3 regions of the Streptomyces dangxiongensis genome follow, and region 2 is predicted to be linked to each of the others. Evidence: riboswitches for the same ligand, from Rfam matches in the RefSeq annotation. Region 2 holds a riboswitch; each other region holds the start of a gene.
The links. A riboswitch is a leader RNA that binds a small molecule or an ion and turns the genes downstream of it on or off. The one in region 2 is predicted to bind cyclic di-AMP.
Positions count from the first base shown of each region.

Region 1: linked by a shared signal. The riboswitch ahead of D9753_RS05065 (M23 family metallopeptidase) and the one ahead of D9753_RS20970 (LysM peptidoglycan-binding domain-containing protein) in region 2 are both predicted to bind cyclic di-AMP.
Region 3: linked by a shared signal. The riboswitch ahead of D9753_RS37905 (NlpC/P60 family protein) and the one ahead of D9753_RS20970 (LysM peptidoglycan-binding domain-containing protein) in region 2 are both predicted to bind cyclic di-AMP.

Region 1 covers NZ_CP033073.1:1,164,915-1,174,744, reverse strand. The annotation lists gene hpnH (adenosyl-hopene transferase HpnH) at 1-753, shown strand, start outside; gene dxs (1-deoxy-D-xylulose-5-phosphate synthase) at 913-2,811, shown strand; gene D9753_RS05095 (aspartate aminotransferase family protein) at 2,808-4,193, shown strand; gene D9753_RS05090 (hypothetical protein) at 4,218-4,505, opposite strand; gene D9753_RS05085 (helix-turn-helix domain-containing protein) at 4,734-5,357, shown strand; gene D9753_RS05080 (DUF6126 family protein) at 5,354-5,476, shown strand; gene D9753_RS05075 (tyrosine-protein phosphatase) at 5,513-6,310, opposite strand; partial or broken gene D9753_RS37640 (alpha-galactosidase) at 6,480-6,783, shown strand; cyclic di-AMP (ydaO/yuaA leader) riboswitch at 7,107-7,264, shown strand; gene D9753_RS05065 (M23 family metallopeptidase) at 7,268-8,182, shown strand; gene D9753_RS05060 (SGNH/GDSL hydrolase family protein) at 8,435-9,220, shown strand; gene D9753_RS05055 (TetR/AcrR family transcriptional regulator) at 9,341-9,830, opposite strand, start outside.
Region 2 covers NZ_CP033073.1:4,653,665-4,663,494, forward strand. The annotation lists gene D9753_RS20935 (serine/threonine-protein kinase) at 1-698, shown strand, start outside; partial or broken gene D9753_RS20940 (glycoside hydrolase domain-containing protein) at 804-1,010, shown strand; gene D9753_RS20945 (SurA N-terminal domain-containing protein) at 1,144-1,794, shown strand; partial or broken gene D9753_RS20950 (nucleoside triphosphate pyrophosphohydrolase) at 2,023-3,007, shown strand; gene D9753_RS20960 (cytochrome P450 family protein) at 3,370-4,641, shown strand; gene D9753_RS20965 (LysM peptidoglycan-binding domain-containing protein) at 4,806-5,909, shown strand; cyclic di-AMP (ydaO/yuaA leader) riboswitch at 6,092-6,269, shown strand; gene D9753_RS20970 (LysM peptidoglycan-binding domain-containing protein) at 6,274-7,011, shown strand; gene eno (phosphopyruvate hydratase) at 7,343-8,632, shown strand; gene D9753_RS20980 (FtsB family cell division protein) at 8,822-9,298, shown strand; gene D9753_RS20985 (DUF501 domain-containing protein) at 9,349-9,830, shown strand, end outside.
Region 3 covers NZ_CP033073.1:3,168,742-3,178,571, reverse strand. The annotation lists gene D9753_RS13950 (DoxX family protein) at 1-438, shown strand, start outside; gene D9753_RS13945 (hypothetical protein) at 435-644, opposite strand; gene D9753_RS13940 (PspC domain-containing protein) at 631-2,145, opposite strand; gene D9753_RS13935 (ATP-binding protein) at 2,357-3,646, shown strand; partial or broken gene D9753_RS13930 (LuxR C-terminal-related transcriptional regulator) at 3,643-4,388, shown strand; gene D9753_RS13925 (C40 family peptidase) at 4,493-5,554, opposite strand; gene D9753_RS13920 (hypothetical protein) at 5,988-6,341, shown strand; gene D9753_RS37905 (NlpC/P60 family protein) at 6,381-7,601, opposite strand; cyclic di-AMP (ydaO/yuaA leader) riboswitch at 7,610-7,778, opposite strand; gene pcrA (DNA helicase PcrA) at 8,019-9,830, shown strand, end outside.

The DNA.
Region 1 (9,830 bases), 3.5 Mb from region 2:
GAGATCGTACGGCAGTTGGTGGCCAGGAAGAAGTATGTCTTCCTGTGCACCAACGCGATGCTGCTGCGCAAGAAGATCGACAATTTCACGCCGTCGCCCTACTTCGCCTTCGCGGTGCACATCGACGGGCTGCGCGAGCGGCACGACGAGTCGGTGGCGAAGGAGGGGGTGTTCGACGAGGCGGTGGAGGCCATCAAGGAGGCCAGACGGCGCGGCTTCCGGGTGACCACCAACTCGACCTTCTTCAACACCGACACCCCGCAGACGATCATCGAGGTGCTCAACTTCCTCAACGACGACCTCCAGGTCGACGAGATGATGATCTCGCCCGCCTACGCCTACGAGAAGGCACCGGACCAGGAGCACTTCCTCGGCGTCGAGCAGACCCGCGAGCTGTTCCGGAAGGCCTTCGCGGGCGGCAACCGCCGCAAGTGGCGGCTCAACCACTCCCCGCTCTTCCTGGACTTCCTGGAGGGCAAGGTCGACTTCCCGTGCACCGCGTGGGCGATCCCCAACTACTCGCTCTTCGGCTGGCAGCGCCCCTGCTACCTGATGAGCGACGGGTACGTGCCGACGTACCGGGAGCTGATCGAGAAGACCGACTGGGACAAGTACGGCCGCGGCAAGGACCCGCGCTGCGCCAACTGCATGGCGCACTGCGGGTACGAGCCCACGGCCGTCCTCGCCACCATGGGGTCCCTGAAGGAGTCGCTGCGGGCGATGCGCGAGACCGTCTCCGGCAACCGCGACTGACGCGACGACCGCCGTCCCCCGGGGACATCCCGGGGTGCCGGCCCGTCCGGTCGCACCGCACCGGCAGTCGCGGCGGACCCGGACCGGGCCGACGGCGGTCGGGGGCGGCGCGGCGGCACAAGTGGTTGAGGCAGGGCACGGACCGAGAGGGCGTCGAGCGTGACCATTCTGGAGAGCATCCGGGGACCACACGACCTGAAGGCGCTGTCCGAGGCGAGACTCGGCGAACTGACCGACGAGATACGCGAGTTCCTCGTGCACGCGGTGTCGAGGACCGGAGGTCACCTCGGACCCAATCTGGGCGTGGTGGAACTGTCCGTCGCGCTCCACCGGGTCTTCGACTCACCGGCCGACCGCATTCTGTGGGACACCGGCCACCAGAGCTACGTACACAAACTGCTGACGGGACGTCAGGACTTCTCGAAACTGCGCGGCAAGGGCGGCCTGTCCGGCTACCCCTCGCGTGCGGAGTCCGAGCACGACGTCATCGAGAACAGCCACGCCTCCACCGCGCTCGGGTGGGCCGACGGCCTCGCCAAGGCCCGCCAGGTACGCGGGGAGAAGGGCCATGTGGTCGCGGTCATCGGGGACGGCGCGCTGACCGGCGGCATGGCCTGGGAGGCGCTCAACAACATCGCCGCCGCCAGGAACCGGCCGCTGATCATCGTCGTCAACGACAACGAGCGGTCGTACGCCCCCACCATCGGCGGCCTCGCCCGCCACCTGGCCACCCTGCGCACCACCGACGGCTACGAGAAGGTCCTCGCCTGGGGCAAGGACGTGCTCCAGCGCACCCCGGTCGTCGGCAACACGCTCTACGAGTCCCTGCACGGCGCGAAGAAGGGCTTCAAGGACGCCTTCGCCCCGCAGGGCATGTTCGAGGACCTGGGCCTGAAGTACGTCGGCCCGGTCGACGGCCACGACATCGGCGCCGTCGAGTCCGCGCTGCGCCGGGCGAAACGCTTCCACGGGCCGGTCCTGGTCCACTGCCTCACCGAGAAGGGCCGCGGCTACGAGCCCGCCCTGGCGCATGAGGAGGACCACTTCCACACCGTCGGCGTGATGGACCCGCTGACGTGCGCACCGCTCGTGCCCTCCCGGGGGCCTTCCTGGACCTCGGTGTTCGGTGACGAGATCGTACGGATCGGGGAGGAGCGGGAGGACGTCGTCGCCGTCACGGCGGCCATGCTGCACCCGGTGGGCCTCGGTGAGTTCGCCGAACGCTTCCCCGACCGGGTGTGGGACGTGGGAATCGCCGAGCAGCACGCGGCCGTCTCCGCGGCCGGTCTCGCGACCGGCGGCCTGCACCCGGTCGTCGCCGTCTACGCCACCTTCCTCAACCGCGCCTTCGACCAGCTACTGATGGACGTCGCCCTGCACCGCTGCGGGGTCACCTTCGTCCTGGACCGGGCCGGCGTCACCGGTGTGGACGGCGCCTCCCACAACGGGATGTGGGACATGTCCGTCCTCCAGGTCGTCCCGGGGCTGCGGATCGCCGCCCCGCGCGACCCCGACCAGCTTCGCGCACAGCTACGCGAGGCGGTCGCCGTGGACGACGCGCCGACTCTGGTCCGCTTCCCGAAGGAGTCCGCCGGCCCGCCCGTCCCGGCCCTTGACCGGGTCGGCGGCATGGACGTCCTGCACCGCGCCGCACACCCCGACGTGCTGCTCGTCGCCGTCGGCGTGATGGCCCCGGTGTGTCTCCAGGCCGCCGAGCTGCTCGAAGCCCGCGGCCTCGGCTGCACGGTGGTGGACCCGCGGTGGGTCAAGCCCGTCGACCCAGCCCTGCCCGGCCTCGCCGCCGGACACCGGACGGTCGCCGTGGTCGAGGACAACAGCCGTGCCGCGGGCGTCGGTTCGGCCGTGGCCCTGGCCCTCGGTGACGCCGACGTCGATGTGCCGGTGCGGCGGTTCGGTATCCCGGAACAGTTCCTCGCACACGCCAGACGTGACGAGGTGCTGGCCGACATCGGTCTCACGCCCGTCGAGATCGCCGGCCGGATCAGCGCCGCCCTGGCTGTCAAGGACGCCGGCGGCACAGCCAAGGAGAGTCAATGACCACCGAGTTCGACCTCGGCGCCCTGCTCGCCCAGCGCGGAGCCGAACGCTACGAGCTGCACGCGAAGCACCTCAACCCGCAGCTCCCGCGCATGCTGCACACCATCGGCTTCGACAAGGTCTACGAGCGGGCGGAGGGTGCCCACTTCTACGACGACGAGGGCAACGACTACCTGGACATGCTCGCCGGGTTCGGTGTGATGGGGCTCGGCCGTCACCACCCGGTCGTCCGCAGGGCGCTGCACGACGTCCTGGACATGGACCTCGCCGACCTCACCCGCTTCGACTGCCAGCCGCTGCCCGGCCTGCTCGCCGAGCGGCTGCTGGCCCACAGCCCGCACCTGGACCGGGTGTTCTTCGGCAACAGCGGCACCGAGGCGGTCGAGACGGCGTTGAAGTTCGCCCGGTACGCCACCGGACGGCCCCGCATCCTCTACTGCGACCACGCCTTCCACGGCCTGACCACCGGGTCGCTCTCGGTCAACGGCGAGAACGGCTTCCGGGACGGCTTCGACCCGCTGCTGCCCGACACGGCCGTACCCCTCGGTGATCTGGACGCGCTCGCCCGGGAGTTGAGCAAGGGCGACGTGGCCGGCCTGATCGTCGAGCCGATCCAGGGCAAGGGCGTGCACCCGACCCCGCCCGGCTATCTGCGCGCCGCTCAGGGGCTGCTGCGCCGGTACCGGGCGCTGCTCATCGTCGACGAGGTGCAGACCGGGCTCGGCCGCACCGGCGACTTCTACGCCTACCAGCACGAGGACGGCGTCGAACCCGACCTGGTGTGCGTGGCCAAGGCGCTGTCCGGCGGCTACGTCCCGGTCGGCGCCACCCTCGGCAAGGAGTGGATCTTCAGGAAGGTCTACTCGTCCATGGACCGGGTCCTGGTCCACTCGGCCAGCTTCGGCTCCAACGCCCAGGCGATGGCGGCCGGCCTGGCCGTGCTGTCGGTGATGGAGAACGAACAGATCGTCGCCGGGGTGCGCAGGACGGGGGAGCTGCTGAAGTCCCGGCTGACCGCGCTCATCGACCGGTACGAGCTGCTCGCCGACGTCCGCGGCCGGGGCCTGATGATCGGCATCGAGTTCGGCCGGCCGTCCTCGCTGGCGCTGCGCAGCCGCTGGACCGTGCTCCAGGCGGCACGCAAGGGGCTGTTCGCCCAGATGGTCGTCGTCCCGCTGCTGCAACGGCACCGGATCCTCACCCAGGTCTCCGGCGACCACCTGGAGGTGATCAAGCTCATCCCGCCGCTGATCGTCGACGAGGCCGACGTGGACCGGTTCGTGGACGCCTTCACCGCCGTCATGGACGACGCGCACAACGGGAGCGGCCTGCTGTGGGACTTCGGCAAGACCCTGATCAAGCAGGCGGTGGCGAACCGCTGACCACGAGGCCGCCGGCCGGCCGGTTCAGCCGGACAGCGCCATGAGGAGGACGAAGAGGTAGAGGAAACCGACCGCACCCAGGGCGGTGCCCGTCACGGCGGTCCAGAGCCGGCCGACGCCCTGCCGGGCTTGGTGGACGCCCATCAGGCCGAACGTGACGGCGAGTCCCCCGGCGATGGGCATCACCGGCAGCAGGGCGAACGTCAGGGTCGGCCACACGCCCGCGGCGGCCACGGTCCCCAGGACGAGTGCGGTGGGGCCGAGGCCGACGGCGGGTGCGTCGGCCCGGCCGGGCGTGGTGCTCGCGGACATGGTATCCCCTGTTTTTTGAACTTGTTCAAATTCAGGGCTCGATCGTAACAGGGCGCGGCGGAGGGAGGCGTGTGGGGACGGGGTGTCGGGGGACGGGGGTCGGAAACAGGCGGGGCTGCCGGGCGGGGCGGCCCCGCGGCCGGAACCGGGCGAGGCTCCACGGCGGGGAGTTATTGCCTCTGAGGCAATAAAATTGCCGCACGGGCAAAAAGCGGGCTCAATGGAGGCATGAACGCCTCAGACGTCCCGCCGCCGACGGGACCGGGTGACGACCTGCCCGCCGTCGCGCCCCAGCTCCGCGCCCTGCGCCGGCGTGCGGGGCTGACGCTGGAGGCCGCGGCGCGTGCCGCCGGACTCTCGCCGGCCCACCTGTCCCGCCTGGAGACCGGGCACCGCCAGCCCTCGCTGCCGATGCTCCTCGCGCTCGCCCGTATCTACGGTACGACCGTCTCCGAGCTGCTCGGCGAGACGGTCGCCGACCGGGACGCGATCGTGCGGGCCGCCGACATGGAGCCCACGCGGGCGGGCGGATGGACGTACACGCAGGCCGGAGCCTCCGGCCGCGGCATGCAGGCCCTGCGGGTGCGCGTGCCCCACGGCTCGCAGGGCGACATCGTGCGCGTCCATCCCGGGGAGGAGTGGCTGTACGTCCTGAGGGGGCGGCTGCGGCTGCGGCTCGGCGACACGGCGCATCTGCTAGCCCCCGGCGACAGCGCCCACTTCGACTCCCTCACCCCGCACCGCCTCGCCGCCGAGGACCAGGACGGCGTCGAGCTGCTGTTCGTCCACACCCTGTTGCAGAGTCCCACGGCCACGCTGTGCCTGGGGCCGCTGACCGGAGAGCTGCCATGAGCGACTTCGAGACGAAGTTCCCCCGATCCCTGTGGATCCGGCTGATCATCTACATCGCCCTCGGGCATGTCCTGGCCGCGTTCCTGTACCTGCTGTTCACGGTGGGCGCCAAGTCGTGAGCCGCCGGGCGCCCACCGCCGGGCCGGTGTTACCGGTCAGTCCAGCAGGCGCTCGCGGAGCCGTTCCCGGGTCCCGGGGGAGAGGTCCAGGCCCTGGCGCAGGTAGGTGTCGACGTCCCCCCAGGTCTCCTCGATGCTCTCGAACGCCGCTTCCAGGTACTCGGCGCGGGCGTCGAAGAGCGGGTCGAGCAGCTCCATGACCTCGGGCGTGTACGCGGAGTCCGCGCTGCCGCTGCGACGGACCTTGTAGCGGCGGTGCGTGGCGTTGGACTCCAGGTAGTCCGCGACGACGGCGTCCCGCTCCACCCCCAGGGCGAGGAGTGTCACCGCTATGGAGATGCCCGCGCGGTCCTTGCCGGCCGCACAGTGCATCAACGCGGGCACGCTGTCGTCGGCGAGCGCGTGCAGTACCCGGGAGTGCTCGGCGGTGCGCTCCCTGACGATCTTCCGGTAGGAGGCGATCATCCGGGCCGCTCCCTTGCCGTCGTCCAGGATCGCGCGGAGCTGGTCGAGGTCGCCGTCCCGGACCATCGTCCAGAACTCGGCGCCGTCCGCCGGGTCGCTCAGCGGCAGGTTCACGTTCCGCACGCCGGGCAGCTCGACGTCGGGGCCCTCCAGCCGCTGGTCCGCCGTGTTGCGGAAGTCGAACACCGTGTGCAGGCCCAGGGAGGCGAGGAACGCCGCGTCGTCCTCGGTCGCGTGCGCCAGATGCCCGCTGCGGAACAGCACGCCGTAGCGCACCCGCCGTCCGTCCGTGGTGGGCAGCCCGCCCACGTCACGGAAATTGCGCACTCCGGCCAGCTCCGGCTCGGTCGACGGGACCTGCTGCGTCACGGGGGCTCCTCCCGGTCGGCCCCGCCGGCGCGGCTCACCGGCGGGCACTCCGACGACCATACGACATCGATTTCCCCAGGCGACCAGTTGTCCACAGGCATGGTCACGCCGTCCGGCGCCCTCGATGATGTCGGTGTCTGAGCGGGACCGTGACATCTGTGAGGTCTCGATGGCGGACATCGCCGAAGACGGTCGTACGTGGCTCCTGTCGGGCCCCCGCAGCAGTTACGCCCCGCACCTCACCGACGCCGGCGAACTGCTCCGTCTGCACTGGGGCCGCGGATCGTCCCCGCCGACGCCGAAGCCCTCGCGGTCGACCCGCTGTCCGTCCACCGGCCCTTCGAGTCCCCGCTCGACGGCCGGGAGGAGCATCCCGTCGAGGCGGCCCCCGCTCCGTCCGCCCCGCCCTGTCCGTGCGCACCGACGAGCGGCGCGGCACCGAGTGGCGTTCCGTGGCGTACGACACTTCCGGCCGCGTCGCGTCTGAGTCGTGTGCCCGAATTGCGACTCTGTGCACAACTCGCAGCGGAAGGGGTGGATATGGGAAGGCCTCGCGTGATCAGCGTCATATCCGTGACCGTGCGTCGCGTGGCATGTCCACGTAATAGCGCTAAGGGCGGGGGAATTTCGAGGGACGGGGGAGAGGGAAATGCACGCAGGGTGACGATGAGTTCCCGTATCCCGTCACCCGAAACACGAACAGCGGGAACCAGGTGCTTGTTTCCTCACGTCCCGCTCGCTTACGTTCACCACCAATCCGGACGGAACGCCGAATCCTGCCGCCGCCCGGAGCCCCACACTTGACCCGCGTCCGGCAGGAGCGGGGGACCCACCAGGTACGACTGCCTGTCCCGGTCTCCGCGACAGGCTATGGGGTGCAGCCGTGCAGCACACGGCCGGGCAGCTCCAGCCCGAACCCGACAGCTGACCTCGCAGGCGCCGGAGAGGAACCGAGTTATGCCCGCCAAGGGTAAGCACCGACGCCCCAAGCCCCAGCGTTTCTCCCGTTCCCTCGCCGCCGCCGGAACCGGCGGTGCCGCACTGGCCCTCCCGCTGATCGGGGCCACCGGCGCACACGCCGCGCAGGCCGCGGCCCCCGAGCATGCCGTGTCCGGCAAGACCGTGCAGTCCCTCCCGGACACGGCGGACAAGACCGCCGCGCGGTCCGGCCCGGAGCTGCGCACCTACACGGTCCGCAGCGGTGACTACCTCTCGAAGATCGCCGGCGAGCAGCGTGTCAGCGGCGGCTGGCAGCGGCTCTACGACGACAACCGGCAGGCCGTCGGCGCCGATCCGTCGCTGATCCACCCGGGCCTGAAGCTCAGCCTCGGCGGAAAGGCCGCGCAGACCCGCACCGAGTCCGCGACCCCGCGGCACGCCCCGGCAGCCCCGAACTCCACCCGGTCCGCCCCGGCCAGGCAGTCCGCCCCGGCCTCCGAATCCGCCTCCACGCCCACCTCCGCCGGTTACACCCTCCCGGTGGCCGGCGCGGTCACCGGCACCGGCTACCGCGTGGCCGGCGGCATGTGGTCCAGCGGCTACCACACCGGAGTCGACTTCGTCGTCCCGACCGGCACGCCCCTGAAGGCCGTCGCCGCGGGCACCGTCGTCTCCGCCGGCTGGGGCGGCGCGTACGGCAACCAGGTCGTCATCCGGCTGAACGACGGCTACTACGCCCAGTACGGCCACCTCTCGCACCTCTCCGTCTCGGCCGGCCAGAGCGTCACCCCGGGCCAGCCGATAGGCCTGTCCGGCGCCACCGGCAACGTGACCGGCCCGCACCTGCACTTCGAGATCCGCACCACGCCGGCCTACGGCTCCGACATCGACCCGGTCGGCTACCTCCGCCGGCACGGCCTCGCCGTGGGCTGACACCGCGCCCCTCCCGCACCACCCGCCCGACACGCCGCCGAAGGCCGGACCCCGATCCAGGGGCCCGGCCTTCGACGTTCCGGTTGCGGGGCGTTCAACGCACCTGACGGCGGCCCTATTCCGTGGTTGGCGGATTCTTTAGGAGTGGCTCATCTCACCGTTCGTCAACCCCCGCTTACGGTCGCGTAGGTCACATCCGAAGGTGAATCATGGTCCGACGTGGAAGACGATTCGAAGAATGACAACAGATCAGTGATCGGGTCGTACGTGGCGGTGGGGGACAGCTTCACCGAGGGCGTCGGCGACCCCGGCCCCGACGGAGCGTTCGTGGGCTGGGCCGACCGGTTCGCGGTACTGCTCGCCGACCGGCGTCCCGAGGGCGACTTCCAGTACACCAATCTCGCCGTGCGCGGCAAACTGCTGGACCAGGTCATGGCGGTCCAGCTCCCCAGGGCCGTCGAACTGGCCCCGGACCTGGTCTCCTTCTGCGCGGGCGGCAACGACATCATCCGCCCGGGCACCGACCCGGACGAGGTGGCCGAGCGCTTCGAACGCGCCGTGGCCCGGCTGACCGAGGCCGTCGGCACGGTGCTGGTGACGACCGGTTTCGACACCCGCGGCGTGCCCGTGCTCAAGCACCTGCGCGGCAAGATAGCCACGTACAACGGACACGTCCGCGCCATCGCCGACCGGTACGGCTGCCCCGTGCTCGACCTGTGGTCCCTCAGGTCCGTGCAGGACCGCAGGGCCTGGGACCGCGACCGGCTGCACCTCTCGCCCGAGGGGCACACGCGCGTGGCGCTGCGGGCCGGGCAGGTCCTCGGCCTGGACGTCCCGGCCGACCCAGAGCAGCCGTGGCCGCCGCTGCCGCCCCGGGGCACCCTGGACATCCGCCGCGACGACGTGCACTGGGCCCGCGAGCACCTCGTCCCCTGGATCGGGCGCCGGCTGCGCGGCGAGTCCTCCGGCGACCACGTGATCGCCAAGGGGCTGCTGTCGCCGGACGACATCAGGATGCGGATCGCGACCGTGGCCTGACCCCACGGCCGACCGTGCCCCGTACCGCCCGCCCGGCACACGCGGGGCGGGCGGTACGCGGCATGGCGCAGGGTCCGGCCTCGCCGCCCGTGCGGTGCGGACCGCCTCGGGTGGGTGCGCTCAGCGTTCGCGGCCGGCCAGCGCCTGGCGGTCCAGGCCGAGTTCGCGGGCGAGGGCGTCGTCCACCCACTCCTGGGCCCGGCCCCGCGGCACCCCGCCCGGGTAGGACGTCAGCTGCACGGCCAGACCGTCCAGCAGCGCGGTCAGCCGCAGCGCCGCACCGGCCGGGTCCGCGCACGCGAACTCACCGGCGGCGACACCCTCGGCGATGACCGCCGTGATGGCCGCCTTCCACTGCTTGTCCAGTTCCCGGGTGACATCGCGCAGGGCGGGCTCGCGCAGGGCCACCGCCCAGCCCTCGATCCAGAGCCGCCAGCCCTTGGCCTGCCCGGTCGGCGCGTACCAGCGCACCGCCGCCCGCAGCCGGCGCAGCGCGGACGTCCGGCGCCCCAGCAGCCCGCGCAGATGCGCGAGATCGTCCGCCGCCGCGTAGGTGAAGGCGGCGGCGACCAGCTTCTCCTTCGTCGAGAAGTGGTACAGCACCAGCGCG
Region 2 (9,830 bases):
CGCGCGGGATGCCCACCGGCGCGCCGCTGGATCCCACCCGCCCCTTCCTGCGCCCGCACGCCCCCTGGCCGGATCGCGCGCGGACCCCCGCGCCGCAGCCCGCCCCCGTCACGCCGACGCCTCCGGTGGCCGGGAAACCCGACGTGGCCGCCGCCGTCGACGACGTCAAACGGCTGCTGGGGGAGGGCCGTATCACGCAGGCCGTCGACATCCTGGGCGCGATCCTGCCGGCCGCCGCGCAACAGCACGGCGAGCACTCCCCGGTCGTACGCACGCTGCGCAAGCAGTACGCGGCCACGCTCATGGACGACGGCCAGTACCGGCGCGCGCTGCCCGAACTGCGCCGGCTCGCCGATGAACGCGCCGCCGAGGCCGGCCAGGCCGACCCGCAGTCCCTGCGCTACCGCTACGAGGCCGCGCAGTGCCTGGAACAGCTAGGCGAACCGGCCGCGGCGCTCGCCGAGTACCGCGCGCTGCTGCCCTACTACGAGAACCAGTACGTGTCCGGGGACCCGGGGCTCGCGCACGAGGTGCGCCGGCGCATCGGCCATCTGCTGCTCGCCCTCGGCGACCGGCCGGCCGCCCACGACACGCTCGCGCGGCTGCTGATGGACGTGGAGCGGCTGCACGGCCCCGGCCACCCCACGGCCGTGGAGGTCCGGCGGACCCTGCAGTGGCTGGGGCAGGTGCGCGGGTAGATTCTGCCGTTCCCTGGGTGTCGGTCGCGCACTCCGGGGGCGCGGGTTTCCCGACGGCAGACCCGCGGCTGTGCCCAGCCCAACCTCATCGCCTCCTGGGTGAAGGACCGGAACGACCTGCCGGGCGACCTCGGGTACGCGCCCCGGGACAAGCTGAACACGACGACCGCGGACCGGCCGTGGGGCGCCACCCGGTTCACCCGGCACAGCCGCGCCCACCAGTACCTGGTCAACAGCAAGGAGTCGCACGGCGGCGTCACGCTGACCGTCGACCGGGACGCGTGGGACGCGCCGGTGGCCCTCGCCGGCTGACCCGGCGGCAGGACCGTGGCGGGCGGCGGTGCCCGAAGGGCGTGTGAATCGTTGGTCGAATGGGTTGGCCGCAGCCTGCCCACTGCCTACCATCGATCATCGCAAGTCATTGCAATCTCCCCTGGAGGTTTCCTTGCACCGCCGCCGTCGCACCGCGCTCGTCCTCACCGCCGCGATCGCCGCCGCGGCACCCCTGCTGACCGCCTGCGGAAACGACGCGCACCCGGGCGCCGCGGCTGTCGTCGGCGGCGGGCGGATCACCGTCGCCCAGCTCGAGAACCGGGTCGACGAGGTCCGCGAGGCGCAACGGGCCGCGGTGGCGGACGACGCCCAGTACCAGCAGGTCGTCTCCTCCACCAGCAGCCTCACCCGCGACACCCTGCACAACATGGTCCTCGACCGGGTGCTGCACCGCGCCGCCCGGGACGAGGGCGTCACGGTCACCCGCAAGGAGATCCAGCAGATGCGTGCGGGTCTGGAGCAGCAGACCGGCGGCGCCAAGGGCCTGGAGACGGCCTGGCTCCAGAAGTACGGCATCGCCCCGGAACGCCTCGACGACAACCTGCGCCTCCAGTTGGAGGCGCAGAAGCTCGCCGCGAAGCTGGGTACCGACACCAGCCAGCCGGCGTTCTGGAAGGCCCTGTCCGCGGCGTCCCGGGAACTTCACGTCGACCTCAACCCGCGCTACGGCACCTGGGACGTGCAGAAGAGCAGCCGCGTGGACGCCCGGACGCCGTGGGTCCGTGAGGTCACGACGGCGGACGGACAGCCGGGCACGGCGTAGGACGCCATGGGGTAGGACGCCACGGGGTAGGACGCCACGGCGTAGGGCGGGCACGGCGCACAGGCCGACCCGGGCGCAGGCCGGCCACGGCACAGGCGAACGTGGCGCCAGGCCGGCCACGGTACAAGCGGGCCTCAGCGCCAAGTCGACCGGTCATACGATCACAGGACTCCTCGGCCCTGTGGACAACGCAATCCGTTCCATCGCGCCGTGGGTTACGTTCGGATCGTGAACGAAACCAGCCGCGAAACCGCTGCCGCCCCCGGCCGTGTCGTCCTGCTCACCACCAGCCATCGGGTCGCCCCCGGCCTGCTGTCCTGGCCCGCCTGGCAGGCGCTGCGCGCCGCCGACGCCGTGCTGTGCGCGGACGGCGAGCATCCGCAGTTGCCGTATCTGCGGGAGGCGGGGATAGCGGTGGCGCAGACGTCGCCCACCGCGCAGGAGCTGGTCGACGCCTGCGCCGGCGGACGGACGGTGGTGGTCGTGGCCACCGGTGAGGGGGAGCCCGCCCTCACCGACGGCCTGGCCCCGGCTGGCCGGCACCGGCCGGACCGCCATGCCGGACCTGGAGCTGCTGCCCGCCTCCTACGACCTGCCCGGCGCCCGCCTCCTGGACCTGGTCCAGGTCATGGACCGCATCCGCGCGCAGTGCCCGTGGTCCTCCCGGCAGACCCACGAGGGCCTGGCGAAGTACGGCATAGAGGAGGCGTACGAACTGGTCGAGGCGATCGAGGCCGGCGACCGCGAGGAAATGCGCGAAGAGCTGGGCGACGTCCTGCTCCAGGTCGTCTTCCACTCCCGGATCGCCGAGGAGCACCCGGACGCGCCGTTCTCCGTCGACGACGTCGCCGGCGGCATCGTCGCCAAGCTCGTCCACCGGCACCCGCACGTCTTCGGCGACGAGACGGCCGAGACCCCGGAGGACGTCAAGGAACACTGGCGGCGCACCAAGGCCGAGGAGAAGCGGCGTGCCTCGGTCACGGACGGCGTGCCCCTCGGCCAGCCCGGCCTGGCCCTCGCCGCGAAGCTCGCCTCCCGCACCCGCACGGCGGACCTGGACGTACCCCTGCCGCGCGGCGAGGGCATCGGGTACGAACTGCTGGCGCTGGCGGTCCGTGCGGAGGCGGCCGGCATCGACCCCGAGGCGGCGCTGCGGGCGGCGGCGCGGGTGTACCGGGACGCGATACGGACCGCCGAGGGTCTGTCCGCCTAGCACCCTCGCTACAGGGGGCGGGTGCGGGCCCGGTGACACCCGTCCGCGATGACGCCGTCCGAGATGGCGTGGGCCCCGGTGACGCCGTCCCGGTGACGCCCGGCCATGACGGCGTCGGCCCCGGTGACGCCGTCCGCGATGACGCCGCCCGCACTGGCGGCGGCCCAGTGACGCCGTCCCAGTGACGCCGGCCGTGATGGCGCCGGCCCGGAGGCGGCGGCCGGTACGGGGAGGTACCGGCGGGGGAGCGGGCGGGGCAGGAGCCCGGAGCTGCGTGCGCCGCGCGGCACACACGGCCGATCCGCAAGCGCTTGCCCGACACCCCGCCGCGCGCCCCCCGGCGAGCCGGATACCGTCGGGGAGTGACCGACCAGCTCCGCCCCGACGGCCCGGCGCCCGCCCTCTTCACATGGGAGTTCGCCACCGACCCCTACCCCGCCTACGCCTGGCTGCGCGAGCACGCCCCCGTGCACCGCACGCGGTTGCCGAGCGGGGTCGAGGCCTGGCTCGTCACCCGGTACGCCGATGCCCGGCAGGCCCTGGCCGACCAGCGGCTGAGCAAGAACCCGGCGCATCACGACGAGCCCGCGCACGCCAGGGGCAAGACCGGCATCCCGGGCGAGCGCAAGGCCGAACTGATGACGCACCTGCTGAACATCGATCCCCCGGACCACACCCGGCTGCGCAGACTGGTCAGCAAGGCGTTCACACCGCGCCGGGTCGCCGAGTTCGCACCCCGGGTGCAGGAGCTGACCGACCACCTCATCGACCGGTTCGCGACGACGGGATCCGCCGACCTCATCCACGACTTCGCCTTCCCGCTGCCCATCTACGCCATCTGCGACCTGCTCGGCGTTCCGCGCGAGGACCAGGACGACTTCCGGGACTGGGCGGGCATGATGATCCGGCACGGCGGCGGGCCCCGGGGCGGGGTCGCCCGGTCGGTGAAGAAGATGCGCGGCTATCTCGCCGAGCTGATCCACCGCAAGCGCGCGGCGCTGCCCGCCGAAGCGGCGCCCGGCGAGGACCTGATCTCCGGCCTGATCCGCGCCTCCGACCACGGCGAGCACCTCACCGAGAACGAGGCCGCCGCGATGGCCTTCATCCTGCTGTTCGCCGGCTTCGAGACGACGGTCAACCTCATCGGCAACGGCACCTACGCCCTGCTCACCCACCCCGGGCAGCGCCGGCTGCTCCAGGAGTCCCTGGTGCGCGGGGAAGGGGACCTGCTGGAGACCGGCGTGGAGGAACTGCTCCGCTACGACGGCCCGGTGGAGCTGGCCACCTGGCGGTTCGCGACCGAGCCGCTCACCGTCGGCGGGCAGGACATCGCGCCGGGCGATCCGGTGCTCGTCGTCCTCGCCGCGGCCGACCGGGACCCGGAGCGGTTCGACGGCCCGGACGTGCTCGACCTCGCCCGCCGCGACAACCAGCACCTCGGCTACGGCCACGGCATCCACTACTGCCTCGGCGCGCCGCTCGCCCGGCTGGAGGGTCAGACCGCGCTCGCCACCCTGCTCACCCGCCTGCCCGACCTGCGTCTAGCCGCGGACCCGGCCGAGCTGCGCTGGCGCGGCGGGCTCATCATGCGTGGCCTGCGCACCCTGCCTGTGGAGTTCACGCCCACCGCCTGAGGGCCGCCGTCGCACGGGAAATGACGGACGTTCAACTCTGTGATCTTCACGTGATCTGTGCGGCATTAACTTGTGACAAGCGATCGTCTGCCGATACGTTCACCCCTCAGCGCGGCGGGCACCGTTCGCCGTGCCGGTCCTGCTGTCGCTCGAAAGGCTCCTGCATGCTCTCCGGGAACGGCCGACACCGTCGCCCCCGTCAGGCTCCGGCCCTCCTCGTCGCGGCCGGCGTGACCGGTTCCGCCATCGCCATTCCGCTCCTCGGCGCGGCGGGCGCCCACGCGGCCGACGGCACCACTTGGGACAAGGTCGCCGAATGCGAGAGCGGCGGCTCCTGGAGCGCGGACACCGGCAACGGGTACTTCGGCGGCCTCCAGATCTCGCAGGACGACTGGGCCAAGTACGGCGGCACCCAGTACGCGGCCAGCGCCGACCAGGCCAGCCGCTCCCAGCAGATCGCCGTCGCCGAGAAGATCCTCGCCACCAAGGGCACCACACCGTGGGCCACCTGCGCCCTGCTGTCCGGGCTGACCTCGAACTCGGGCTCGGTGGACGTCGACACGGGCGTCGGCGGCTCCGGAGGGTCGGGTGACACCGGTGGCACCGATGACACCGGGGGCTCGTCCGGCACGTCGGACTCGACCGGCACGACCGGCTCGACCGGCACCTCCGACGGTTCCGGTACTTCCGGCACGTCCGGTTCGCCGGATTCGCCGTCCTCCACCGGTACCGGTTCGGACACCGGCTCCGGCTCCGGCGCCGGTTCCTCCTCGGGCACGGCCACCACGCCGAGCGCGAAGCCGGGCAAGGGCGCGGGCAGGACCACCGGTTCCACCGGGACCGACACTCCCAAGTCCGACAAGTCCGCCCCGTCGGACATCGGAGCCGGAGCCTCACAGGGGGTGGACGGCTCGCCCACGGCAACCCCGGATGCCGGCAATCAGGACAATCCCCAGCAGGCCGCCGGTTCCTGGAGCCTGGTCGACACCGGCAGCCTCGGCGCGGCCGGGCGTCATCGCGGCACGAGTGCGGACGAAAGTGCGACAAACGGTCAAAGTCCCGCACTGTCCGGCCGGCACGCCACCCGGGAGTCGGACACCTACACGATCCGCGCGGGCGACTCCCTGGCCTCCATCGCCGACTCCCTTGAGGTCGACGGAGGATGGCGGGTGCTCTATGCCGGCAACAAGAAGGCCATCGGCACCGACCCGAACCGCATCACTGCCGGTCAGACCCTCGAAGTCGGGGACGAAACGGGCGCCGAATAGGGGAAATTGACGCCTCATTTGGCGCTTGATGTCCGTTTTGGCGAAAGTGTGGGATGAGTCTCAGAAGCCCTGATCGTCTTTGAAATTCCGTGGATCACGTGTCTACGGTCGAGATCGCTCGTCACCACGAGCCCCGGCAGTCGCAACGCCGAATCCTGCCAGCGGTTGCCCGGGAACAGTCGTCGCGTCAAGCGCCGCAGGCAGGAGCGGGGGACCCAAGGTAAGTGCCGGGACCAGCAGTTGAAGAGGCTGGCACCGGCTGGGGGTGAAGCCGCACCTCGCACACAGCGAGGGTGCGGCCGGGCAACTCAACCGGCCCGAACCCGACAGCTCACCTCGCAGGCGTCGGTGAGGGGATAGATTCATGCTGTTTTCCGCCAAGGGCAAGCACCGTCGTCCGTCCAAGGCCGTTCGCGCCATCACGCTCGCCGGTGTCACCGGCGCCGCCGTCGCCGCCCCGCTGATGGCGACCGGCACCGCCTCCGCCGCCACCTCCTCCGAGTGGGACGCCGTCGCCCAGTGCGAGTCCGGTGGCAACTGGTCCATCAACACCGGCAACGGCTACTACGGCGGCCTTCAGTTCTCCGCCTCCACCTGGGCCGCGTACGGCGGCACGCAGTACGCCGCCACCGCCGACAAGGCCGGCAAGGCGCAGCAGATCGCCGTGGCCGAAAAGGTGCTGGCCGCGCAGGGCAAGGGTGCCTGGCCGGTCTGCGGCACGGGCCTGTCGGGCGCGTCCTCCGGCGGTTCCGCCCCGACCACCACTTCGGACTCGGCCGGCACCAGCACCTCGGGCTCGGCCGGCACCACCACCCGCTCCGCCGACCAGCAGGCCGCCTCCCGCTCCGCCGAGCGCCCGGCCGCGTCCGCGAGCCAGACCCCGAGCCCGAGTCAGAACAAGAGCAAGACCGTCACCACCCCGACCGGCAAGACGGTCAAGAAGGGCGACGGCGAGTACAAGGTCGTCACCGGCGACACGCTCAGCTCCATCGCCACCGCGCAGCACGTGCGGGGCGGCTGGGCGAAGCTGTTCGAGCTGAACAAGGACGTCGTCGAGGACGCCAACCTCATCTACCCAGGTCAGCAGCTGCACCTGAAGTGACACCCCGGCTCCGCACGGAGCCGCAGCCCCCTCGCGGCCCGGCCCCCATGCCGAGCGCCTCGTGAGGGGGTCCCCGTCCCCACGGGCTCCCCGCCCGGTGCGTGTTCCCCCGTACGCACCGGGCGGGGCTTTCTGCTGTCGGCGGCCCTTTTCGCGGAGCCCGTTGCCCCAAGCTCTTTGTTTCGACAAGAAACAAAAGTACGGTCGCCTTGTCCACGGGACGGTCGGTCGGTGGCCGACGGCCCCTGGACGGTTAGGCTCTAGTCGCAAGGCACAGCCGTAAGGCACACAGCCCCGCACTTCCAGCGTCACATCCAAGAAGGAGATGCTCGTGCCGTCCATCGACGTCGTCGTAGCCCGGGAAATCCTGGACTCCCGAGGCAACCCCACGGTCGAGGTCGAGGTCGGCCTCGACGACGGCAGCACGGGTCGTGCCGCCGTTCCCTCCGGCGCCTCGACCGGCGCCTTCGAGGCCATCGAGCTGCGCGACGGTGACCCGAACCGCTACCAGGGCAAGGGCGTCGAGAAGGCCGTCCTCGCCGTGATCGAGCAGATCGGCCCGGAGCTGGTCGGCTACGACGCCACCGAGCAGCGCCTGATCGACCAGGCCATGTTCGACCTGGACGCCACCGACAACAAGGGCTCCCTCGGCGCCAACGCCATCCTCGGCGTCTCGCTCGCCGTCGCCCACGCCGCCTCCGAGGCCAGCGACCTGCCGCTCTTCCGCTACCTGGGCGGCCCGAACGCGCACCTGCTGCCGGTGCCGATGATGAACATCCTGAACGGCGGCTCGCACGCCGACTCCAACGTGGACATCCAGGAGTTCATGATCGCCCCGATCGGCGCGGAGTCCTTCTCCGAGGCCCTGCGCTGGGGTGCCGAGGTCTACCACACGCTGAAGAAGGTCCTGAAGAACAAGGGCCTGTCCACCGGCCTCGGCGACGAGGGCGGCTTCGCCCCGAACCTCGGCTCCAACCGCGAGGCCCTCGACCTCATCCTCGAGGCGATCAAGGAGGCCGGTTACACCCCCGGCGAGCAGATCGCGCTGGCCCTCGACGTGGCCGCCTCCGAGTTCTACAAGGACGGCTCCTACGTCTTCGAGGGCAAGACCCGCTCCGCGCAGGAGATGACCGAGTACTACGCCGAGCTGGTCGAGGCGTACCCGCTGGTCTCCATCGAGGACCCGCTGTTCGAGGACGACTGGGAGGGCTGGAAGACCATCACCGCCCAGCTCGGCGACAAGGTCCAGCTAGTCGGCGACGACCTGTTCGTCACCAACCCCGAGCGCCTCGCCCGGGGCATCGAGGACGGCGCCGCCAACGCCCTGCTCGTCAAGGTGAACCAGATCGGCTCGCTGACCGAGACCCTCGACGCCGTCGAGCTGGCCCAGCGCAGCGGCTACAAGTGCATGATGTCCCACCGCTCCGGCGAGACCGAGGACGTCACCATCGCCGACCTGGCCGTCGCGACCAACTGCGGCCAGATCAAGACCGGTGCCCCGGCCCGCTCCGAGCGCGTCGCCAAGTACAACCAGCTACTGCGCATCGAGGAGATCCTCGACGACGCCGCGGTGTACGCGGGCCGCTCGGCCTTCCCCCGGTTTCGCTCCGCGAACCGGTAGGCACAGCGCTCCGCGAACCGGTAGGCACAGCGCTCCGCGAACCGGTAGGCACAGCGCTCCGCGAACCGGTAGGCACAGCAGGGGCTGAGCCTGCCCGGGCCGTGTCCTAGCCAGTCGTACGTACGTCCCCGTACCCGGTCCCGTACCGTGTCCGGGGACGTACGCGCGTGTGACGGGAGGCGGGAAACAATGGCCGTGAAGGACCGTGACCGGTTCTCCACCGCGACCAGGCTGCGGCTGCTGGGTGAGCAGACGGCGGCCCGGGTCTACCGCTCCCAGACGAAACGGCAGGCCCGCCGCTCCCGGCTCACCGGACGCGCGGCCCTGCTCGCGCTCGTGCTGTGCTCGCTGGTCGTCGCCCTCGCCTATCCGATGCGGCAGTACGTCTCCCAGCGCGCGGAGATCGCCGACGTCCAGCGGCGGCAGCAGCAGGCCCGCGAGCGCGTCGAACAGTTGCGCGACCTCAAGGCCCGCTGGCAGGACGACGCCTACGCCGAGCAGCAGATCCGCCGCCGGCTGCACTATGTGAGGCCCGGCGAGACCGGGTACGTCGTCATCGACCCGGGCGCCGCCAAGCAGTCCCGCGCCGACCTCCGGGCCGCCCACCGGCCCTGGTACGCGAACGTCTGGGACGGGGTCGACAAGTCCGACGCCTCCGACCAGTGAGCCGGCGTCAGAACCGGCACAACGACGAGAAAGCCACCCTGAAAGCAGTCATGGAAACCCCTCCGCCGCCCACTCCGCGCACCGAGCCCACCGACGCGGATGTCGAGGCCTTCAAGCAGCAACTGGGCCGCCCGCCGCGGGGCCTGAGGGCCATCGCGCACCGCTGCCCCTGCGGTCAGCCGGACGTCGTGGAGACGGCACCGCGCCTGCCCGACGGCACCCCCTTCCCGACGCTGTACTACCTGACGTGCCCGAAGGCGTCCTCCGTCATCGGCACGCTGGAGGCGAACGGCGTCATGAAGGAGATGACCGAGCGGCTCCAGCGCGACCCCGAACTGGCCGCCGCCTACCGGGCCGCGCACGAGGACTACATCCGGCGCCGGGACGAGATCGAGGTCCTCCAGGGCTTCCCGAGCGCGGGTGGCATGCCGGACCGGGTCAAGTGCCTGCACGTGCTCGTCGCCCACTCCCTGGCCGCCGGTCCGGGCGTGAACCCGCTCGGCGACGAGGCCCTGGCGTTGCTGCCGGAGTG
Region 3 (9,830 bases), 1.5 Mb from region 2:
CCGCTGCGCGTCTTCCTCGGGGTCACCTTCGTCTACGCCGGCCTGAACAAGCTCACCGACAGCGCGTTCCTCCACTCCAGCGGTGTCGGCTCGATCGGCGAGACCCTCCGCGCGGCCCGCGGCTCCGCCGCCGTCCCGGCCCTGATCGACCTGGCCCTGAAGAGCCCGGTCGGCTTCGGCTACGCCATCGCCCTCGCCGAGCTGGCCGTCGGCATCGGCACCCTGCTGGGTCTCTTCGGCCGGCTGGCCGCGCTCGGCGGCGCGCTGATCTCGCTCAGCCTCTGGCTCACGGTGAGCTGGGCCACCACCCCCTACTACTACGGCAACGACCTCGCCTACCTGATGGCCTGGCTCCCCCTCGTGCTCGCCGGTGCCCCGTACCTCTCCCTGGACGCGGCCTGGCGGGCCCGGCGGCAGCGGGCCGGCGGCTACCGCTAACCGCCCTCGGCACCCCCGCGTCTGCGCATCCCCCGGGTCAGGGCGGCCGTGATGCCGGCCAGGCAGAGACCGCCCACCACGAGCGGCACGACCGCGAACCACGGTGTGTCCCACAGGCCGCCCGCGTCCCCCGCGTACAGGGCGCCGGTGGCGGTGAGGAAGAGCCCGGCGACCAGCTTCCCGGGCTGGAACTCATGACGCAGCACGGCTGACCTCCACCTGTCCCACTCCGACGCCGAGCGTCAGGTCCAGCGTGCCTGCGTCCCCGGCACCCTCGGCCGGCACCAGCGTCATGTCCTTGTGCCTGCCGGGTTTCACGTCCACGTCCCTTCCGCTGTCCCCGGGCAACCGGATGTCGCCCACGCCCACATCGATGCTCATCCGCACGGTCGCGTCCGCCGGCACGATCACCTTGAGCTGTCCCGCGCCCACCCGGACGTCCGCGGCGACCGTCTGCCCCTCGCCCGGATGCACCCGGGTCAGGTCCAGGGTGCCCCGGCCGGTGCCGAGGTCGTACGCCGACCGTAGCTGGGCTGCGGCGGCCGGTTTCCAGGACATCTCTCTCCAGTCGCCGGTGATGTCCCGGGGCAGGGCCACCGCCCCGGCCAGGAGGGCCGCCGTGACGAGCGCCAGGAACACCGTGCCCGCCCCGGTCCGGCCCAGGAACGCGCTGAACGCGATACCCAGGCCGAACACCGCCAGCGCGCACGCCAGTCCGGTCTGGAGGCTGGTGCCCAGCGGGTGGCTGTCCCAGCTGAGCCCGCTGCCCAGGCCGCCCGCCAGCAGGGCCAGCAGGAACAGCCGGCCACCGATCCAGCGGGGGCCGCGCGGTATCGGGGGCTCGGTGCGGGGCGGCCGTACGGACCCCTGATGCGTCCAGGGGGTGGCGATGCCGATGTCGACGACCGAGGTGAGGTCCCGGTCCCGGGCGTCGCCGGGCCCCCACAGATAGCCGGTGCCGCCGACATGGGTGCCGTCCTTGACGATCGGGTCCCGCCACCAGGACGGGTAGGTGACGACCGGCGGCGCCTGGGCCTCCGGCGGGGCGTCGGCGGCGGCCTGCGCGGCCAGTGGGTCGGCGTCGGGGGCGTAACGGCGCCGCGACCAGTACCCGGCGCCCGCGAGCAGCAGCGAGAGCACCGCGGCGAAGGCCAGCACCCCGCCGTTTCTCAGCATCGTCAGGAAGATCCCGCAGCCGACCAGCGCGAACAGCACGGCGGCCAGCGCCTGGCCGTCGACGCGGCCCGTGAACAGCTTGCGGAGTTCGTTCTCCTCCTCGTCCTCGTACGGCACCAGCAGCCAGGCGAAGCCGTAGAAGATGAGGCCCAGACCGCCGGTCGCCGACAGCACGGCCAGGGTGATCCGGAAGATCACCGGATCCATGTCGGTCTGCCGTCCCAGCCCCGCGCACACGCCCGCGATCATCTTGTGTCCGCGGTCGCGCCGGAACCGCTCGGAGACCGCGGTGGCGTCCTGCCGTCCTTCCCGCTCGTCGGCCTCGCCGCCGGTGCCGCTGCCGGCAGCGGTGGAGGCATTGGTCCCGGCGTCGGTGTCGGTGTCGCTGTGGGCGTGGGTGTGGGTGCCCGGGCCGGCCGCTCCTGCCTTCCCCGTCGCGGCGGGCGCGGCATCCGTCGGCCCGGTGCCCGGGGCCGGGCGCGGGCCGGAGCCGGGTCCCGGACCCGTCGCGGCGTGCTCGTGATCCGTCATGCGTCCATGGTGACGGCCCGCCCGCCCCGGCGGCAGTCGGGACAACCCTGGCCCGACCCTGAAATCGGCCCCGAGACGGAACGGGGAGACGTTCGACCGGCACCGGCCGCCCGACGGTCCGCCCACCCCGGCCGGCTCCGGCGGAAGATCAGGGGCGTCTCGGGGGCCGACCCTGATGCCCTGCCCCACCGGCCGTGTGACCATCAATGCCATGCCGGAAGCCGCAAGCCCGCCCCTCGACGACCCGCGGCCGCCGCGCAAGCTCTACCGCAGCAGCGACGGACGCTGGCTCGGCGGAGTGGCGCGGGGCCTCGCCGGGCATCTCGGGCTGCCCGTCGTCTGGGTGCGGCTCGTCTTCGTCGGCCTGTTCATGGCAGACGGACTCGGAGCGCTGCTGTACGCGGCGTTCTGGTTCTTCGTCCCGCTCGGCATCGGCGGCGTCGGCGGCCAGAAACCGTCGCTGGTGGGCACGGAGACCTCGCCGGACGGTCGGCGCAAGCTGGTGGCCCGCAAGCCGGACCGGGGACAGATCGCCGCGCTGCTCCTCATGGTCATCGTGTCCATGGTCTTCGTAGGCAGCGTCAACCTCGGCGGCCCGGCCAAGGCCTATCTCGTGCCCGCCGTGCTCGTCGCTGCCGGTGTCGCCCTCGTCTGGCGCCAGGCGGACAACGCCCGCCGGGCCCGCTGGGTCGAGGTCGGCCGCCGGCGCCGTACCCTCACGCTGCTGCGGGCCGCCGGTGGTGTCCTGCTCGTCACGGCCGGTGTCTCGGCCGTCTTCGTCCTCCAGGGCTCGACCGCCCACCTCGGCGCCGTCCTCCAGGCCGCGCTCGCCGTTCTGGTGGGCATCACCCTGCTCGCCGGGCCGTATCTGGTCCGCATGACCCAGGACCTGTCCGAGGAGCGCCTGATGCGCATCCGCGCCCAGGAACGCGCGGAGGTCGCCGCCCATGTGCACGACTCCGTGCTGCACACCCTCACCCTGATCCAGCGCAACGCCGACAACGTGAGCGAGGTGCGCCGTCTCGCTCGCGCCCAGGAGCGCGACCTGCGCACCTGGCTGTACAAGCCGGAGGGCACCGGCAAGGACGAGGAGGACGAACCGGACACGATCGCCGAGGCGGTGCGGCGCAACGCCGCCGAGGTGGAGGACAAGCACGGTGTGCCCATAGAGGTCGTCATCGTCGGTGACTGCCCGCTGGACGACAGGACCGGGGCGCAGATGCAGGCGGCGCGCGAGGCGATGGTGAACGCCGCCAAGTACGGTGGCGACGGCGGTGCCGTACAGGTGTACGCCGAAGTCGAGGGGAAGTCGGTCTTCGTGTCCGTGCGTGACCGGGGCCCCGGCTTCGATCTCGACTCGATACCCGCCGACCGCATGGGCGTCAGAGAATCGATCATCGGCCGTATGGAACGCAACGGCGGTACGGCCCGGCTGCGGGCGGTGCCGGGGGGCGGGACCGAGGTCGAGCTGGAGATGGAGAGGGCGGAGAGGACGTCATGAGCGACGCGACCGAGGCGAACGGCACGGCGGGGGCTGCGGAGGCGCCAGGGACCGAGCGGTCCGAAGGCGGGGGCGTGGACGGGCGGCAGGTACGGGTGGTGCTCGTGGACGACCACCGGATGTTCCGTACCGGCGTCCGGGCAGAGATCGGCCGGACCGCCGAGACCGGGGTCGAGGTGGTCGGCGAGGCCGCGGACGTCGATGAGGCGGTCTCGGTCATCACCGCGACCCGGCCCGAGGTGGTCCTCCTCGACGTCCACCTGCCGGGCGGCGGCGGGGTCGAGGTGCTGCGCCGGTGTGCGGCCCTGATGGCGGACCCCGAGCGGCCCGTCCGTTTCCTGGCGCTGTCCGTGTCGGACGCGGCGGAGGACGTGATCGGGTGATCCGTGGTGGCGCCCGCGGCTATGTCACCAAGACGATCACCGGCACCGACCTGGTCGACTCGGTCTTCCGCGTCCAGGAGGGCGACGCCGTCTTCTCCCCGCGGCTGGCCGGGTTCGTCCTGGACGCCTTCGCCTCGACCGACGCCCCGCCGGTGGACGAGGACCTGGACCGCCTCACCCAGCGCGAACGCGAGGTACTGCGTCTGATCGCCCGCGGTTACGCCTACAAGGAGATCGCCAAGCAGCTATTCATCTCGGTCAAGACGGTCGAGTCCCATGTCTCGGCGGTCCTGCGCAAGCTCCAGCTGTCCAACCGTCATGAGCTGACCCGCTGGGCGACCGCCCGCCGACTGGTCTGACCCCTGACCCCTGACCCCTGACCCCTGACCCTTGCGGCACCTCCCCTTGGCCCTCGCTCCACCCGAGACACTGGTGCCGTCCCTCACCCCCCTGGTGCGGACCCTCACGCCACCCGGGTCGCTCCCGCGAACGGCATCTGATCGACCGGGGCCAGGCGGACGGGGGCCGACGGGTTCGGGGCGTGGATCATCTGGCCGTTGCCCACGTAGATGCCGACGTGACTGATCCCGGAGTAGAAGAACACCAGGTCGCCCGGCTGGAGTTCGGAGCGGGCCACCCGCCGGCCCGCGGCGATCTGGGCGTAGGTGGTGCGGGGCAGGGAGATGCCGGCCGAGCGGTAGGCGGCCTGGACCAGTCCCGAGCAGTCGAAGGCGTTCGGTCCGGTCGCGCCCCACACATAAGGGGTGCCCAGTTTGCCGTAGGCGTAGGCGACGGCCGCCGCCGCGCGTGCGGTGACGGCAGGGAAGGCCCCGGTCCGCATCGGCTCCCGCGGACCCGTGGCCGACCGGGAGACGTGCCGGCTCCCGCCGTCGGCGTCGGTGACCTCGGTCCGCTGCCGGGGCGTCAGTCGCGCGAGCAGCCGCCGGGCCTCGTCCAGCTTGCCGGTGACGGTCCTCTTCTGCCGGTTCAGCTCGGCCTGCCGTGAGCGCAGCGACTTCAGTTCGATGCGGGCGGCACCGCGTAACCGCTCGATCTCCCGCAGTTGGTCGCGCACCCGGGACACGGCGGCGGCCTGCCGGTGGCCGGCCCGTTCCGCGAACGCGGCGTCGTCCAGGTATCGGTCGGGGTCGCTGGAGAGGGCGAGCTGCCAGGCCGGGTCGACGCCGCCGTCCCGGTACTGCGCCGCCGCGATCGTGCCCAGTGCGTCGCGGGCCGAGCTGAGCCTCTGCTGTCTGCGGGCGGCCTGGTCCTGCAGCCCGGCGATCCGCCTCTGGGCCGCCGACGACTGTTCCTCGGCCCCGTCGTACTTCTCGGTGGCCGTCTCGGCCTCCCGGTACAGGCGGTTCACCTCGGCCCTCACCTGCCCGGGCGTCAGCTCGGGCTCGGCGTGGCCCGTCCCGTCGAAGCCCGTCGCGGTGGCCACGCCCGCCAGGGCGAGTGTGGCGGCTGTGCGAGCCGTATGGCCACTGAGCGAGCGTTGCCGGGGCTTGCGGTGCGTTGCCACCTGGACCGTCACGTCCTTCCGTACGGCTCGTATGTCGAGCGGTCAGTGCGCCCGGCGGCGGTCCGCACAGGGGAACGGGCCGCCGCCGGGTCCTTCTCGGCGCGGGTGGCCGGCTGCCGCCCCGGTCCGGGCGGCGTGGGGAGCCGGTCACCTGGGGACGACGTTAGGCCGGATGGTGACGAGTTGGTAACGCACTGTACGGAACTGTCCGCGGCGAACCGGAATGTGACCGAAGGTGATCCCTCCCCGCGTGGGGAGACGATTCCTTCACGCTGTGTGATGATCAAAGCGCGGGAAGTGGGACAGAAGGGAGAGCTGGGGTGTTATGGCTCGCATATGTACGACAGCCGTCGGCGCCTCCGACCCCCGTCACGGTCCCTCGGGTGGGGCCGGTGACGGGAGAGCGGGACACCCCTGGTTAGGCTCCGGCCCCATGGACGTACTCATCCATCTCTTCGTCGGCCTGCACATCGTCGGTATCGCCGCGCTGCTCGGCGGTTTCCTCACCCAGATGAAGGCGATGGGCCGGGGCACGGCCCGGTTCGTGCCCGGGATGCTGCACGGCGCGCTGACCATGCTGGTCACCGGTGTGGCGCTGCTCGGCCTCAACCAGGCCGACGACCACCACATCAACACCGTGAAGATCGGCGTGAAGCTGGCCCTGCTGATCGTGATCCTCGGGCTGGTCTACGTCAAGCGCGACGAGGAGCGGATCGACAAGGGCCAGTTCGCGCTGGTCGGCCTTCTGACCACGGTGAACATCTTCATCGCCGTCCTCTGGACCTGACCCCCGGCGCGGAGGGCCGGCCCGCGCCGGCCCGGTAGGTCAGACCGGCCGCACCACGCTGTGGACGGCCGACTCGCCGGCGGAGGACATCGGTTCCTCACGGACGTACGCGCCCGGTCTGGGCGCGTGGATCATCATGCCGTCGCCCGTGCAGAGCCCGACGTGTCGGCGGTCGTCGTGGAAGAGGACGAGATCGCCGGGGCGGGCGTCGGCCGGCGGGACCGTGGTGCCGGCGGCGGCCTGGTCACGGGCGGTACGCGGCAGGGTGACGCCGGCGGACTTCCAGGCGGCCTGGGTCAGGCCCGAGCAGTCGTAGGAGCCGGGGCCGGCGGCACCCCACACGCACGGCTTGCCGAGCTGGGCCCGGGCGAAGGCGACGGCCTTCCCGGCCTTGGCCGCGTCTGCGCCGGACGGCGCGGAGCCCGGGGCGGTCCGCCGCGCCAGCACCACGCGCGCGTGGGCGAGTTTTCGCTGCACGGCTGCCTTCACCGCCTTCGGGTCCCTCGGATCCCGCGCGACGACCTCCGGCCGAGCGTTCCCGGGCGATACGACGGCGTCCACGAGCGGTATGACGGGTGCGCCCCGGTCCTGCCCCCCGGCGTGCCTGGGCGGTATGACGGGTGTGCTTCGGTCCGGTCCCGCCGTGTGCCTGGGGGGTGCGACGGGCGCGCCCCGACCCGGCGTCGCGGCGCCTCCGGTCGGGGCCGTCGGTGCGGGCGTCGTGACGTCGTCTACCAGGGCCGGTGCCACGGCGCCCCCACCCCAGCGGGGTGCTACGACGTCCCGGCCCTCCGCCGGTGCTGCGGCGCCCACGCTCCCCATGGGCGCCACGGCGTCCCCGCCCCGCGTGGGCGGGAGGGTGGCCGCGTCAGGGGCGGGGGCGGTGCGGCGCTGGGCGGGGGCGGCCGTGCCGGGGCGGGCGTGGGTGGCGCCGCGGGTGGCCGGGACGGCGCGGGCCCGGGCCGCGCGCCGGGCGACCTCGTCACGCAGTCGCTGGAGGCTGTCGGCCTGCCGCCGTGGGGCGCCGGCCGGCGCCTCGGCCACTCCGGCCGTCCCGGTCGCGGACTCCGCCCGGCGGTAGAGGTCGTCGATCTTCCGCTCGACCTCCTCCGGGCTCGGCCTGCCGTGACCGGCCTCGGGAACGGCCTCCGCGGTCTGGGAGAGCACGGCGAGGGAGGAGAGGGCGGCGGTGGCGAGAGCGGGGGTGCGGATGCCCGCTCCGGGGGTTCCGCCGGGGCGCGGCTTGCGGTGCGACGCCAAGGGAGGCGACTCCTTCCTAGCTGCCGCCTACCGGGTTAGCTGTCGGGTTCGGGCGGACGGAAGGGTTGCCCTACGGCGTCGTCCCGGGCGGGAGTCGGCCGATTCACCCCAGGATTCGGTGGGTCCCCGGCTCCGGGCGCCGCACAGGGGGCACGCCGGACTCGGCGGAGGCCGCGCGGCCCGGCGACGTTCGCCGGAGGGGGGTCGTGCGGCCTGACGGCAACCTAGCCAACTCGTGTGTCTTCTGTGAAGGTTGGTGCGCAGTATGTCCGATACATTTCCGTGACCTGGGGCCGGATTCACACGCGTGTGACCAGGTGCTTCCGGTGCGTGAGGGGTCATACGGCCCTGTGTGGCGAAGACCGGTCCGCGGGACGGTGACCGGTTGTCGGTGGGGCGCCCTAGACTCGGAGAGCGATGAGCAGCCTCTTTGACGACAGCTTCCTGGCGGACCTCCAGCCCCCGCGCGGGCACGACGAGGAGCTTCCGCCGCCGCCCGAGCACGACCACACCCCGGAACCGCTTCCGGACGATCTGTTCGGCGGGAAGTTCGACGCGCCGCCGGACCGGGACGCCCACTACCGCGACGGCGCCCCCCGCCCCGTGATCGACGCGGCGACACTCCTGGCGGGGCTGAACGCGAACCAGCGCGCCGCGGTCGTGCACGCCGGCTCTCCGCTGCTCATCGTCGCCGGCGCCGGCTCCGGCAAGACCCGTGTGCTCACCCACCGCATCGCCCACCTGCTCGCCGAGCGGAGCGTCCACCCGGGTCAGATCCTCGCGATCACCTTCACCAACAAGGCCGCCGGCGAGATGAGGGAGCGTGTCGAGCAGCTCGTCGGCCCGCGCGCCAACGCGATGTGGGTGATGACGTTCCACAGCGCGTGCGTGCGCATCCTCCGCCGCGAGTCGAAGAAGCTCGGTTTCACCTCGTCGTTCTCGATCTACGACGCGGCCGACAGCAAGCGCCTGATGGCCCTGGTCTGCCGTGACCTGGACCTCGACCCCAAGCGCTACCCGCCCAAGTCCTTCAGCGCGAAGATCAGCAACCTCAAGAACGAGCTGATCGACGAGGAGGATTTCGCCGCCCGGGCCGCCGACGGCTTCGAGAAGACCCTCGCCCAGGCGTACACGCTCTACCAGTCGCGGCTGCGCGAGGCGAACGCCCTCGACTTCGACGACCTGATCATGACGACGGTCAACCTGCTGCGCGCCTTCCCGGACGTCGCCGAGCACTACCGCCGCCGTTTCCGGCACGTCCTGGTCGACGAGTACCAGGACACCAACCACGCCCAGTACGCCCTGGTGCGCGAGCTGGTCGGGACGGGCGAGCGTGCCGCCGAGGACGTCGACGTACCGCCCGGCGACGGTGACCTGCCGCCCGCCGAACTGTGTGTCGTGGGCGACGCCGACCAGTCGATCTACGCCTTCCGGGGCGCGACGATCCGCAACATCCTCCAGTTCGAGGAGGACTACCCGAACGCGACGACGATCCTGCTGGAGCAGAACTACCGCTCCACGCAGACGATCCTGTCCGCCGCCAACGCGGTCATCGAGCGCAACGAGTCCCGCCGCCCGAAGAACCTGTGGACCAACGCCGGCCACGGCGCCCGGATCACCGGTTACGTCGCCGACACCGAGCACGACGAGGCCCAGTTCGTCGCGGACGAGATAGACCGGCTCACCGACGCGGGGGAGGCACGCGCCGGGGACGTCGCTGTCTTCTACCGCACGAACGCCCAGTCCCGTGTCTTCGAAGAGGTCTTCATCCGCGTCGGCCTGCCGTACAAGGTCGTCGGCGGCGTCCGCTTCTACGAGCGCAAGGAGGTCCGGGACGTCCTGGCCTACCTGCGCGTTCTCGCCAACCCCGAGGACTCGGTGCCGCTGCGCCGCATCCTCAACGTGCCCAAGCGGGGTATCGGCGACCGCGCGGAGGCCATGGTCGACGCCCTCGCCCAGCGCGAGAAGATCAGCTTTCCGCAGGCCCTGAAGCGCGTCGACGAGGCGTACGGCATGGCCGCGCGGTCGACGAATGCCGTGAAGCGGTTCAACACGCTGATGGAGGACCTGCGCACGATCGTCGAATCCGGTGCCGGACCGGCGACCGTCCTGGAAGCCGTGCTCGAACGCACCGGGTATCTGGCCGAGTTGCAGGCCTCCACCGACCCGCAGGACGAGACCCGCATCGAGAACCTCCAGGAACTCGCGGCCGTGGCACTTGAGTTCGAA